Regions from separate parts of the Achromobacter sp. NCFB-sbj8-Ac1-l genome, predicted to be linked through region 1. Evidence: predicted binding sites of a transcription regulator. Region 1 holds the regulator's gene; the other holds the start of a gene.
The links. The regulator HrcA, encoded in region 1, represses chaperone genes, less so after heat shock. The targets are predictions, from matches to a motif close to TTAGCACTCNNNNNNNNNGAGTGCTAA.
Positions count from the first base shown of each region.

Region 2: rpoH (RNA polymerase sigma factor RpoH) is a predicted target of HrcA. The motif match lies at 2,119-2,145, and genes of this name have one in related genera.

Region 1 is NZ_CP199812.1:1,097,890-1,104,705, forward strand. It holds gene recN (DNA repair protein RecN) at 1-1,488, opposite strand, end outside; gene ACUDP5_RS05170 (NAD kinase) at 1,502-2,401, opposite strand; gene hrcA (heat-inducible transcriptional repressor HrcA) at 2,545-3,549, shown strand; gene hemH (ferrochelatase) at 3,595-4,686, shown strand; gene ACUDP5_RS05185 (hypothetical protein) at 4,699-4,932, shown strand; gene grpE (nucleotide exchange factor GrpE) at 5,038-5,595, shown strand; gene ACUDP5_RS05195 (thioredoxin family protein) at 5,610-6,014, shown strand; gene dnaK (molecular chaperone DnaK) at 6,096-6,816, shown strand, end outside.
Region 2 is NZ_CP199812.1:210,957-217,772, reverse strand. It holds gene ACUDP5_RS01055 (phosphodiesterase) at 22-861, shown strand; gene rpoH (RNA polymerase sigma factor RpoH) at 1,188-2,072, opposite strand; gene ACUDP5_RS01045 (hypothetical protein) at 2,262-2,951, opposite strand; gene fghA (S-formylglutathione hydrolase) at 3,049-3,912, opposite strand; gene ACUDP5_RS01035 (hypothetical protein) at 4,145-4,915, shown strand; gene ACUDP5_RS01030 (glutamate synthase-related protein) at 5,284-6,816, shown strand, end outside.

The DNA of each region.
Region 1 (6,816 bases):
CTGGTTGTTGCCGCAGGCCGCCACCTGGGGCAGGTGGGTGACGCACAGCACCTGATGGCGTTCGCCCAGCTCGCGCAGCAGCTTGCCGACGGCCTCGGCGACCGCGCCGCCCACGCCACTGTCGACTTCGTCGAAGATCAGGGTGGGCACGCGGGCCGCGCGACTCGCGATGACGGACAGCGCCAGCGAGATGCGCGACAGTTCGCCGCCCGAGGCCACTTTGGCCAGCGGCCGCGGCGTGGTGCCGGCATGACCGGCCACCAGGAATTCCACCTGTTCATTGCCGTGGGCCGAGGGGGCCGCTACCGACAGGGACGGCTCGAATTTGCCGCCCTGCATGGCCAGCGTCTGCATGGCCTGGGTGACCTGCTTGCCCAGGTCTTTGGCGACCTTGCGGCGCGCCGTGGACAGCTTGGCGGCGACGGCGTCGTACTGCGCCTGTGCCGCCTGGGCCTGTGCGCGTAGGGCGTCGACGTCTGTCGCAGCCTGCAACGCGGCGAGTTCAGCATGCAGGCTGTCGCGCAACTCGCACAGGCCATCGGGCTCGGTGCGGAATTTGCGGGCGGTTTCGAACACCGCGCCCAGGCGCGCTTCGACATCGGCCAGGCGTTGCGGGTCCAGGTCGACGCGGCTGACGTAGTTGTTCAGGTCGGATACGGCTTCGCTGATGGCGATGCGGGCTGACTCAAGTTCGTCATGGATGCCCTGCAGGCCGGTGTCGTGGCGCAGCATCTGCTGGATGAGATGATTGGCGGACGTCAGGCGGTGATGCGCGGAATCGCCCTCGCCATCCAGCGCTTCGAGGATCCGGGTGGCGCCGTCCAGCAACGATTGCGCATGCGCCAGCTTGGTGTGCTCGGATTGCAGCGATTCCCATTCGTCGGGCGCCAGTCCCAGGCGGTCGAGTTCGTCGACCTGCCACTGCAGTCGTTCGCGCTCGGAGGCGAGGCTGGCGGCGTCTTTTTCGGCGGCTTCGAGCTGACGCGCCAGGGCCCGCCATTGTTTCCAGGCCTGGGCGACGGCCTGGCGCAGGTCGCCGTGACCGCCGTGGGCGTCCAGCAGGTCGCGCTGGGCGTCGGGTCGCATCAGGCTCTGATGGGCGTGCTGGCCGTGGATGTCGACCAGGCTGTCGCCCAGTTCGCGCAGTTGCGCCACGGTGGCGGGGGTGCCGTTGATGTAGGCGCGGCTGCGGCCTTGCGCGTCGATCACCCGGCGTAGCGAGAGTTCCTCGTCGGCGTCGATTTCGCGTTCGGCCAGCCAGGCATGCAGGGCACGCGGGGTGTCGAACACGGCGGTGATGTCGGCGCGCGTGGCGCCTTCGCGCAGTACGCTGACGTCGCCGCGTTCCCCCAAGGCCAGCGCCAGGGCGTCGATAAGAATGGATTTGCCTGCGCCGGTTTCGCCGGAGAAGACGGTAAAGCCGGGACCGAAATGAATTTCGGTCTGCTCGACGATGACAAAGTCGCGGATGTGCAGGGTGCGCAGCATGTCTGGGCGCTATTTACTCTACGTTATCGGTGGCTTGCGGCATCAGGTTCCAGTGCAGCTTGCGGCGCAGGGTGGAAAAGAAGCTGTAGCCTTCCGGATGCACGAAACTGATGGTGTAGGGCGCGCGCTGCACGACGATGCGGTCGCCAGGCTGCAGGTCGGACCAGGTCTGCATGTCGAAATGCACGCTGGCGCCGACCTCGACGCGTCCCATGGCGGTGAGCGTCATGTTCAGGACGCCGCTGTCGGGAATGACGATGGGGCGGTTGGACAGCGTCTGCGGCGCGACGGGCACCAGCACCATGGCGTTCATGCCGGGGTGCAGGATGGGCCCGTTCGCCGACAGCGCGTAGGCGGTCGAGCCGGTCGGCGTGGCGATGATCAGGCCGTCGGCACGCTGCGTGTACATGAAGGCGCCATCGAGTTCGACGCGGACCTCGATCATGCCGCCGCGCCCGGCGCGATTCAGCACCACATCGTTCAGGGCCGTTGCAGAGTACATTTTCTGGTTGCCGCGCCAGACGCTGCCCTCCAGCAGCATGCGCGCTTCCATCTGGTAGCTGCCTTCAAGCACCCGCGCCAGCGCGCCGTGCGCGTCCTGCAACGGGATGTCGGTAATGAAGCCCAGGCGGCCATGGTTGATGCCGACCAGCGGCACGCCGTAGGGCGCCAGGTGGCGCGCGGCGCCCAGCACGGTGCCGTCGCCGCCCATCACGACCGCCAGCGAGGCGCTCTGGCCGATTTGCTCGAGCGTGGCGACCGGATATTCAGTCAGGCCCGTGTTGCGGGCGGTGTCGGTGTCGACCAGCACCTGCCGACCGGCCTGCGTCAGTGCGTGCGCAAGCGCTCTTAGCGGGGCGTCCAGGCCGGTGTCCTGGTATCTGCCGATCAGCGCGACGGTAGGAAAGTGCATGGTGGCAAGGCGAATCTGAAAAGCCTGACAGCGAAGGCGAAACCGGTCCGACAAGTGGCCCGTTCGTCGATTATATGGGGCCGCATATCGGTTGGCGGGACAAAAATCGCCTTAATTGGAAAAGATTCCCTAAAATACACGCTATGGATGACCGCGCACGCGCTTTACTGAAGGCGTTGATCGAACGCTACATCGCCGATGGGCAACCAGTCGGTTCGCGGACGCTTTCGAAAGTTTTCGATCTGTCGCCCGCCACCATCCGCAATGTCATGGCGGATCTGGAAGAGCTGGGCCTGATCCACAGTCCGCATACGTCGGCCGGCCGGGTGCCCACGCCGCGAGGCTATCGCATGTTCGTCGATTCCCTGCTTGCGGTGCAGTCCTACCAGCTGCAGCCGCACAACATGGGCGACATGCTGTCCGCCGCCGAGCCCACCCGCGCGGTCAACGCCGCGGCGGCGCTGCTCTCTAACCTGAGCCAGTTCGCCGGCGTGGTGCTCACGCCCAAGCGGGCCCAGGTTTTCCGCCAGATCGAATTCATCCGCCTGTCCGACAAGCGCGTGCTGCTGATCATCGTCACCCCTGATGGCGACGTCCAGAACCGCATCCTGTTCGTGCAGCGCGACTACGCCGAAGCCGAACTGCTCGAAGCCGGCAATTTCTTCAATATCCACTTCGCGGGCAAGTCGTTCGACGCGGTGCGACGCACCCTGTCCACCGAACTGGCGCAATTGCGCGAAGATATCTCGCGCCTGATGCAGGCCGCGGTCGAGGCCAGCGCCGAGGCTGCGGAAGACGGCGACGCCGTCGTCATTTCCGGCGAACGCAAGCTGCTGGACGTGACCGACATCGCCTCCGACATGGATCGCCTGCGCAAGATGTTCTCGCTGTTCGAAAAGAAAACCGACCTGCTGCAGCTGCTTGATGTGTCCAGCCGGGCGCAGGGCGTGCAGATCTACATCGGCGGCGATTCCCAACTGGTGCCGATGGAAGAAGTCTCGGTCATCACCGCGCCATACGGCGTGGACGGCAAGGTGGTCGGCACGCTCGGCGTGATCGGACCCACCCGCATGGCCTACGAACGCGTCATTCCCATCGTGGACATCACGGCGCGGCTGCTGTCCAACGCCCTCAGCCACAACCAGTAGTTCCATCCGAACCGACATCCTCCTTGCGGAGGAAGGGGAGTTTTTGTGTTTCTTCGCCTGTTCAAGTATCTCTGGCCTGAACGCTACCTGCCCGAAACCGAGCAGGACGATCCCTTCAACGAGGATCCGCCGCCGCGGGCCCCGGGCAGGGTAGGCGTGCTGCTGGTGAACCTGGGCACGCCGGATACCCCCACCAGGAAAGACATCCGCAAGTACCTCGGCGAGTTCCTGTCCGATCCGCGCGTCATCGAGATACCTCGGTATCTCTGGAAGCCGATCCTCCATGGCTTGGTGCTGACGCTGCGTCCCAAGAAGCTCGAGCCGCGCTACGCCGGTGTCTGGCTCAAGGAAGGCTCGCCGCTGATGGTGTACAGCCGCCGCCAGGCCGAGGGCGTGCAGGCGGCCCTGACGGCAGCCGGCGTCGACGCGGAGGTAGCGCTGGGCATGCGCTACGGCAATCCGTCGATTCCCGACGCGATATCCCGCCTGCGGGCAAAGGGCTGCGAGCGCATCCTGACCGTGCCCCTATACCCGCAGTACGCCGCCAGCACCACGGCCACCGTGGTCGATGCCGTCACGCGCCACGCCGCACGCCTGCGCGACCAGCCCGAATTGCGCTTCATCAAGCGCTTTCACGAAGAACCCGCCTACCTGGATTCCCTGGCCGCCCGCATCGAGTCCTATTGGGCTGAGCACGGTCAGCCGCAGAAGCTGGTCATGAGCTTTCATGGCCTGCCGCGCTACTCCATAGAGCTGGGCGATCCGTACTATCGCGATTGCATGGAGACCGCCCGGCTGCTGTCTCAGCGCCTGTCGCTGCCGCGCGAGCAGATCGAGGTGACCTTCCAGAGCCGCTTCGGCACCGCCCGTTGGCTCGAGCCGTATACCGAACCTACGCTCAAGGCGCTGGCCGCCTCCGGGGTGACCGCGGTGGATGTGGTGTGTCCGGGATTTGTGGCAGACTGTCTGGAAACCCTGGAAGAGATCAGCCTGGAATGCCGCGACGCCTTCATCGAGGCCGGTGGCAAGCAGTTCCGTTACATCCCGGCGCTCAACGACGATCCCGCCTGGATCGCAGGGTTGGCCAGCCTGGTGGAACGGCACTTGCGAGGATGGCCTACGCATCCACGGACTTGAAGGAGAGGGCGTATGCACCATGATCCCAAGACGGGCAAGCTGGAGAAGAAGGGGCGCGTCAGCACCCCGGTGGAAGAAGACCAGGTCGAACACGATCTGGACGAAGCCCTGGCCGAGACCTTTCCGGCCAGCGATCCGGTGTCGATCAGCCCTGAACCCGATGATGATCCCCGCGTCGATCGCGCCCTGAAAGAGAGCTTTCCCGCCAGCGATGCGACGGCCCCGACGCAGCCGCACAAGAAATGACCTGATCGGCGGGCGGCAGGGGGAATATTTGCTTTCCCGGGCTTGAAATAGGGGTATTGGCCCCCATTCATGTCTGCGAAAGCCATTCTTTTTGGAGGATTCCCCATGACGGCACCCCACGAGCCTGTAGACCAGACGCCCGGTTTTGGCGAAAACGCCGATGCGGCCCCCGCCGCCCAGGACGCCGCGCAGGCCGAGCTGAACGAGTTGCGCGCCCAGCTGGACGCGGCCCAGGCTACCGTCAATGAGCAGCACGACCAGCTTCTGCGCGTCCACGCCGAGGCCGAGAATGTCCGCCGCCGCGCCCAGGAAGAAGTGTCCAAGGCACGCAAGTTCGGCATCGAGTCGTTCGCCGAGAGCCTGGTGCCGGTCAAGGACAGCCTCGAGGCCGCCCTGGCCCAGGCTGACCAGACCGTGGACACCCTGCGCGAAGGCGTCGAAGTCACCCTCAAGCAGTTGGCCGCCGCCTTCGAGCGCAACCTGCTCAAGGAAATCGCGCCGGCCCAGGGCGACAAGTTCGACCCGCACCTGCACCAGGCTATTTCGTCGATTCCCGCGCAGCAGCCCGCCAACACGGTGGTGCAAGTGCTGCAGAAGGGCTATGCCATCGCCGACCGCACGCTGCGTCCGGCCCTGGTCGTGGTATCCGCCGGCCAGGGCTGAGCGGAAAGCGAGCCATGAACGATCCCCGTTTCGATCCGGCCCAGGTCTTCGCGGTATTCGGCATGCGTCATGTCGACACCGCAGGATTCGACGGGGCCGTGGTCCAGGCGCCGGGATCGGACCTGCGCTGCGTATTCCTGTGGGGCCAGGATTGCTATAACTGCAATCTCTTCAAGCAGGCGGCCCTGTTGCACCAGGACACCCTGCTGGGCCTGGGTTTGAGCTGGTTCGAGGCTGATGTCTACGCCGACGAACCGCTGGGCCGCCGCTTTTCGCTGCATGGCGTCCCCACTTTTGTGCTGTATCGGGCCGGAAAACGGCTAGGACGCATTACCGGCTGGCCCGGATTGCCCCAGTTCACGGCGGCGATCCGCCGCCTGCAGGAAGCGCCGGCTGAAAATTCAGGCCAGGCGTCTTGAAAAACCCTGCAGGCAGCCCCAGTTATGTGGGGACAGGAAATTTCTCTCTATTTTCATAGATATATTCAAGGTAACCCGACCATGAGCAAAATTATTGGCATCGACCTGGGCACGACCAACAGCTGCGTGGCTGTCATGGACGGCGGTCAGGTCAAGATCATCGAAAACGCCGAAGGCGCCCGTACCACCCCCTCGATCGTCGCCTACATGGACGACGGCGAAACGCTGGTGGGCGCGCCCGCCAAGCGCCAGGCGGTCACCAACCCGCGCAACACCCTGTACGCGGTGAAGCGCCTGATCGGCCGCAAGTTCGAAGAAAAAGCGGTGCAGAAGGACATCAACCTGATGCCCTATACCATCGCCCGCGCCGACAACGGCGACGCCTGGGTGGAAGTGCGCGGCAAGAAGATGGCGCCTCCCCAAGTGTCGGCTGACGTGCTGCGCAAGATGAAGAAGACCGCCGAGGACTACCTGGGCGAGGAAGTGACCGAAGCCGTCATCACGGTGCCGGCCTACTTCAACGACAGCCAGCGCCAGGCCACAAAGGACGCCGGCCGTATCGCCGGCCTGGAAGTCAAGCGCATCATCAACGAGCCCACCGCGGCGGCGTTGGCGTTCGGCCTGGACAAGACCGAGAAGGGCGACCGCAAGATCGCCGTGTATGACCTGGGCGGCGGCACGTTCGACGTGTCCATCATCGAAATCGCCGACGTGGATGGCGAAAAGCAGTTCGAAGTGCTGTCGACCAACGGCGACACCTTCCTGGGCGGCGAAGACTTCGACCAGCGCATCATCGACTACA
Region 2 (6,816 bases), 890 kb from region 1:
AGAACTTTGCAGGAGCCGCACTTGGCACGCGTCCACACCCTGGCCCGGCGCAACGATCCCCCGGCCATGCTTGTCCAATTGACCGATTGCCATCTGTTCGGCGAGCCCGAAACCGTGATGCTGGGCGTCAATACCGACGCCAGCCTGCGCGCGGTGCTGCGCCAGATCGAGGCCGACGGCAAGCATCCCGACCTGCTGCTGGCCACCGGCGACCTGTCCCAGGACGGCGAGCCCGCGGCCTACCGCCGCCTGGCGGCCACCCTCGGCTCGGCCCCGGCGCTGGAAGGCGCGCAGATCCGCTGCCTGCCCGGCAACCACGACCTGCCGGCGGCGATGCGCCAGGAACTGCCCGAATGGTCGGCGCCCGTGACGGACGTGGGCGCCTGGCGGGTGGTGTCGCTGGACACCACCGTGCCGGGTTCGAACGCCGGCCATCTGCCCGACAGCCAGCTGGACTTGCTGGAAGCCGCCCTGGCCGAGGCGGCCGGACGGCACACGCTATTGGCCATGCATCACAACCCGATGCAGATCGACAGCCACTGGCACGACTCGATGATGATCGACAACCCGCAGGCGCTGTTCAAGTTGTTGACGCGCTGGCCGCAGGTGCGCGTGCTGCTGTGGGGCCACGTGCACCACGAATTCGATCGCCGCCGGCACAACCTGCGCATGCTGGCCACCCCATCCACCTGCTTTCAGTTCAGCATCCGCGACGGCAAGCATGTGGTGGACAACCTGGCGCCGGGCTATCGCTGGATCAAGCTCTATCAAGACGGCTCGATGGCCACCGGCGTGCGGCGCGTCCAGGATGCCCTGTGGCATACGGCGCAGGCCGAGCCGGGCAGCGCGCAGGCGGCTTAGCGACCTGGTGCGTTTGGCGCGCGCAATAAAAAACGGGGCACCATATGCGTGGTGCCCCGCAAGCATCCGTCTCATAGGGGAGGGGAAAGAGGAGAAGCCGAGACGGATGACAAGACTGCCAACCAAAGTTTGCGGTCTACGTGAAGTTAGGCGGTGCGCACCTCATTAAGTTTCTGGAATCGCGCGTTATTTCGCGATGAATTTGTATCAATTTATTGACATAGGGAAGGGCTCGCACGAGCGGCCTGCGCCCCGCCTCGCGGGGTTGCACCCGCAAATGAAAAGGGCTGCACACGGCAGCCCTTTTACGTGGTGCGACGCAAGCATCAGGCGGCGAGGTTGCCGCGCATTTTCTTCAGTGCAGCCGCTTCGATCTGGCGGATGCGTTCGGCGGATACGCCGAATTCCTGGGCCAGTTCGTGCAGCGTGGCGCCGCCGTCGTCTTGCAGCCAGCGGGCTTCGACGATGCGGCGCGAGCGCGCATCCAGCGCTTCGAGGGCACTGGACAGCCCCGTGCTTTGCAGCTGATCGCGTGCGGCGCGTTCCAGCACGCGGGTCGGTTCCTGGCGGCCTTCGTCGGACAGGTACGCGATGGGCGCGTAGCTGTCGTCATCGTCATCCTGGTTTTCCAGCGACATGTCGCGGCCGGACATGCGCACTTCCATTTCGCTGACGTCTTCGCGGCGCACGTTGAGTTCGCGCGCGATGTGGTCGACCTGTTCGGGGTCGAGCGTCTGGCCGTCGGGGCGCATGCTGCGCAGGTTGAAGAACAGCTTGCGCTGGGCCTTGGTGGTGGCCACCTTGACCAGACGCCAGTTGCGAATGATGTATTCGTGGATTTCGGCCTTGATCCAGTGCACGGCGAACGACACCAGGCGCACGCCGCGCTCGGGATCGAAGCGCTTCACGGCCTTCATCAGGCCGACATTGCCTTCCTGGATGAGGTCGGCGTGAGGCAAGCCGTAACCCAGGTACTGGCGAGCTACCGACACCACCAGGCGCAGGTGCGACAGCACCAGTTCGCGCGCGGCGCCCAGGTCTTCCTGGTCGCGCAGGCGACGGCCCAGTTCGGTCTCGCGCTCGGCGGACAGGACCGGCAGGCGGTTGACTGCGGAAATGTACGCGTCGATCGTGCCGAGTGCGCCCGGATTGGCAATGGCCAACGCCAGGGCGTTGCCGGAAGCGGCCAACGAGGTACTGGGTTGTTTCATAGCGGCGGTCTCCGGAAAGCGAAGGGGTAAAGACATGGATTCGATGTTAGCACTCTAGTAAAGGGAGTGCTAATTCGACTATTGCGGCGCGTCAAAGTTTCCTTCTCGCAACACGTCCCCAATTTAAATTCATAACCGCCCGCCTGCCTGGCCGCCCCAAGGGCGGGCAGCTCCCGCCCCGGGCTCCCCCTACCAGCCCAAGCGTTTGAGGCCCTCGGCGGTGGACTCGCCGTCCGGCCGGACGAACAGGGCGCCGCGGGGGTCCAGGAAGACCTGGTATTTCGCGCCGTCGAAAAGCGGCATGTAGGCCGCGCTGCCGAATTGGACATCGACGAAGGGGAACCAGTTCGGGAAACTTTGCTTGAGCTGGCCCAGGTCCGGCGCGGGCCAGTCGTCCAGCGCGTGCACCGAGCGCGTGGCCGAGGCTTCGCGCGCCGTGTCGCTGTAGCGGCCGGACAGGCGCTCGAGGCGGTACAGCGGCGGCACGCCGGCCATCAGGGCCGGCAGGCGCCAGCGCACGACGCGGGCGTCGATCTGCCACTGGTCGCCGTACAGCACGTATTGCCGGGCGCCCACGCCCGGCGCGGTGGCGCTGACCTGGAACTGGCCATCGGCCTGCTGGCGGGCCTCGATCCGGGCGACCGGCTGGTCGGTGGTCAGCCTGAAGAACTGCACCAGGGACAAGGCCAGCAAGCCGGACACGCCGCCCAGCAGCAACAGCATCAGGCCGAACAGGCGCCGCACCGGGCGGAACTGGAAGGTGCGACGGCCGCGCTCGTCGCGCGGGCCGCCCTTGCCCAGGAGCATGGCGATGCCCGGCAGAAACAGGACGATCGCGGCCAGCAGGATCCAGACGAAGGGAGCGATTCCGTTGATCAAATCAGGCGGTCCTTAACAAGAACGCCGGGACGGGCAGTCTGGTGCACACGGCGCCGACAGCCTGCCCCGGCAGGCTGCCCAGTATAGAAGCGAGACGTCAGGGGGCTGGCTTTCCAAGCCGCTCGACGTGAAACCGGATGTGATCTTCGATGAACGTCGAGATGAAGTAGTAGCCGTGGTCGTAGCCGTCCTGGCGACGCAGGGTCAGGGGCTGGCCCGCGGCGGCGCAGGCGGCTTCGAAAACCTCGGGATACAACTGTTCGGCCAGGAATTGGTCTGCCGTGCCCTGGTCGACCAGGATGCCGCCGGGGAAGGGCTGGCGCAGGCCGCGCATCAACAGGGAAGCGTCATAGGCCGCCCAGTCGTCCGGATTGTCACCCAGGTAGGCGCCGAACGCCTTTTTGCCCCAGGGGCACTGGCTGGGCGCGGCAATCGGCGCGAAGGCCGACACCGAGCGGTACTGGCCCGGGTTGCGCAACGCCAGCACCAGTGCGCCGTGCCCACCCATCGAGTGGCCGAACAGGCCGACCCGCGCGGCGTCGCCTGGCAGGGCACGGGTGATGATGCCGTGCAGTTCCCGCGTGACGTAGCTGTCCATGCGGTAGTGGCCGCGCCAGGGCGCGGTGGTGGCGTCCACATAGAAGCCGGCACCGGTGCCAAGGTCCCAGCTTTCGTCTTCGCCCGGCACGCTGGCGCCGCGCGGACTGGTGTCGGGCGCCACCAGCATCACGCCCAGTTCGGCGGCCAGGCGCTGGGCGCCCGCCTTGATCATGAAGGTCTCTTCGGTGCAGGTCAGGCCGGCCAGGTAGACCAGCGCCGGCACGGGGCCCTGCTCAGCCTGGGGCGGGACGAACACCGAAAAACGCATCGGCAGGCCGATCTCGGCCGAATCGTGGCGGTAATAGCGCTGCGTGCCGCCAAAACAGCGATGCTGGGAAATGAGTTCCAGGGCGGCGGGCATGAGCGATCTCCGGGGGCTGAGGCTGAAATGAACACGGTCGGGATTAGGGTATATCCACGGTACGACGATCCGTCGCCGAATGTTAACCTGCCCGAAACGGGGTCCTTCTTATAAAAAGTATCGATTCCGTGCCCATATTGTGATCACGGGGCTTGACCAGCGTCCACCGTGGCACTATTTATATAAGTACGAGAAGACAACCCGTTCTTCTGGAAGCGCAAGCCCTGACACTATGGCCCGTCTGCCCCGTCTGTACGCCCCTGGGCTGCCCCAACTGGTGCAGGCCAACTTCATTCAGCCGCTGGCGGCGCCGTCCCAGCCCGCCCCGGCCGATATCCTCAACCAACTTGCCGCGTGGCTGGGCGAATCCGCCCAGCGCCACCGGGTCTCGGTCCATGGCTGGCTGCTCGCCAACGACCGCATTCTGCTTTTGGCCACGCCCGCCGACGAAGAAGGCCTGCCGCGCCTGATGCAGACGCTGGGCCGCAACCTGGCCGCGCGCCTGCGGGGCGGCCGCGTCTTCGCGGGCCGCTACCGGTCTGCATTGCTCGAGCCGGGCGCCTGGGTGCTGCCCGCCCTGGTCTGGCTGGAAACCTACCCCGTGCGCAGCGGCGCCTCGCAAGATCCCGATTCCTGGCCCTGGTCGTCGGCCTCCAGCCATACCGGCAACACCTCGGCCGCACCGGCACAATGGCAGTCCGACCACGCCGACTACTGGGCGTGTGGCAATACGCCGTTCGACCGCCAGGCCAATTACCGCAAGCGCCTGCAAGACGGCCTGTCGCGCGAAGAAACGCAGCGCATCGACCAAGCCGTCTCCGGCCAATGGGCGTTGGGCGGCGCGAACTTCATCGCCAGCCTGGCGCACACCGCCAGCCGCCGCGTCGCGCCCGGGCAGCGTGGCCGCCCGCGCAAGAAGCCGGCCGCGCCCGCTGCCGACACCGAACAGGCGGCGACGCCTGCTCCCGTCTCGCCGCCAACCCCATCCGGTTCGACTTCCTGACACAGCGCCTTCGGGCGCTTTTTTTCATTGCCGACACGCGGTAAGCCGCCGCCGGCCGCTTGCGTTCGTGCCTGCCGACGCTGTTCTCCGCAGCGTCCCGGTGACGCGAAAACATCAAAATAAACGGGGACGAAACATCGGGAAAATAGGGATTTCACTACCCTTGGCCTGGCCGCCCGGAAGGCGTGCCCTCGCCAAGCCTTATTTGGCAAGGGCTTTGATACGTCACCATATTAATGCTCTATGACGGTGCATTCTTTTAATTAGGGTCATACCCCTTATATTCCTGTTGCACCCTACTGTTGACGGGGGTATTGTCCGTCTCCTGCACTGCAACATTACGACGCAGGCTCACTGCGGAGCGCGCCATGCCCCAAATTACCCCGAACGACTCCTGTCCCACCCCCAAGGCGACCCCGATCGATGCCACCCGCATCGGCATGCCGCCTGCCCAGGGCCTGTACCACCCCAAGAACGAGCACGACGCTTGCGGCGTGGGGTTCGTGGCACATATCAAGGGCAAGAAAAGCCATGCCATCATCCAGCAGGGCCTGAAGATCCTGGAAAACCTGGATCACCGCGGTGCGGTGGGCGCGGACAAGCTGATGGGCGACGGCGCCGGGATCCTGATCCAGATTCCCGACACGCTCTACCGTGAGGAATTCGCCCAGCACGGCATCACCCTGCCCCCGCCCGGCGAATACGGCGTGGCCATGGTGTTCCTGCCCAAGGAAACCGCCTCGCGTCTGGCCTGCGAACAAGAGCTGGAACGCTCGGTGCGCGCCGAGGGCCAGGTGGTGCTGGGCTGGCGCAACGTGCCGGTGGACGTCGACATGCCCATGTCGCCCACCGTGCGCGACTGCGAGCCGGTGATCCGCCAGCTGTTCATCGGCCGCGGCGCCGACGTGATGGTGCCCGACGCGCTCGAGCGCAAGCTGTACGTGATCCGCAAGACCGCCAGCCACGCCATCCAGCACATGCACCTGGCGCACGGCAAGGAATACTTCGTGCCGTCGGCCTCGGTGCGCACCGTGGTCTACAAGGGCCTGCTGCTGGCCGACCAGGTGGGCCGCTACTACCGCGACCTGGCCGACCCGCGCACGGTGTCCGCGCTGGCGTTGGTGCACCAACGCTTCTCGACCAACACCTTCCCCGCCTGGCCGCTGGCCCACCCGTACCGCATGATCGCCCACAACGGCGAAATCAACACGGTCAAGGGCAACTTCAACTGGCTGCGCGCCCGCGAGGGCATGATGCAGTCGGCCGTGCTGGGCGACGACCTGAAAAAGCTCTACCCCATCGTCTACGAAGGCCAGTCCGACACCGCCACGTTCGACAACTGCCTGGAACTGCTGGTCAATTCGGGCTACTCGCTGGCCCACGCCATGATGATGATGATCCCGGAAGCCTGGGAACAGCACACGCAGATGGACGAAAGCCGCCGTGCCTTCTACGAGTACCACGCCGCCATGATGGAGCCGTGGGACGGCCCCGCCGCCGTCGCGTTCACCGATGGCCGCCAGATCGGCGCCACGCTGGACCGCAACGGCCTGCGCCCGGCGCGCTACCTGGTCACCGATGACGATATGGTCATCCTGGCCTCGGAAGCCGGCACGCTGTCCATTCCCGAAAACCGCATCGTCAAGAAGTGGCGCCTGCAGCCGGGCAAGATGTTCCTGATCGACCTGGAACAGGGCCGCATCATCGACGACGCCGAAATCAAGCTGCAGCTGGCCAACAGCCGCCCGTACCGCCAGTGGATCGAGCGCCTGCAGATCAAGCTGGAATCGCTGCCGGCCCCGCGCCAGGCCGCCGTGGCGACGCAATCGTCCGTGTCGCTGCTGGACCGCCAGCAGGCCTTCGGCTGGACCCAGGAAGACTACAAGTTCATCCTGGAACCC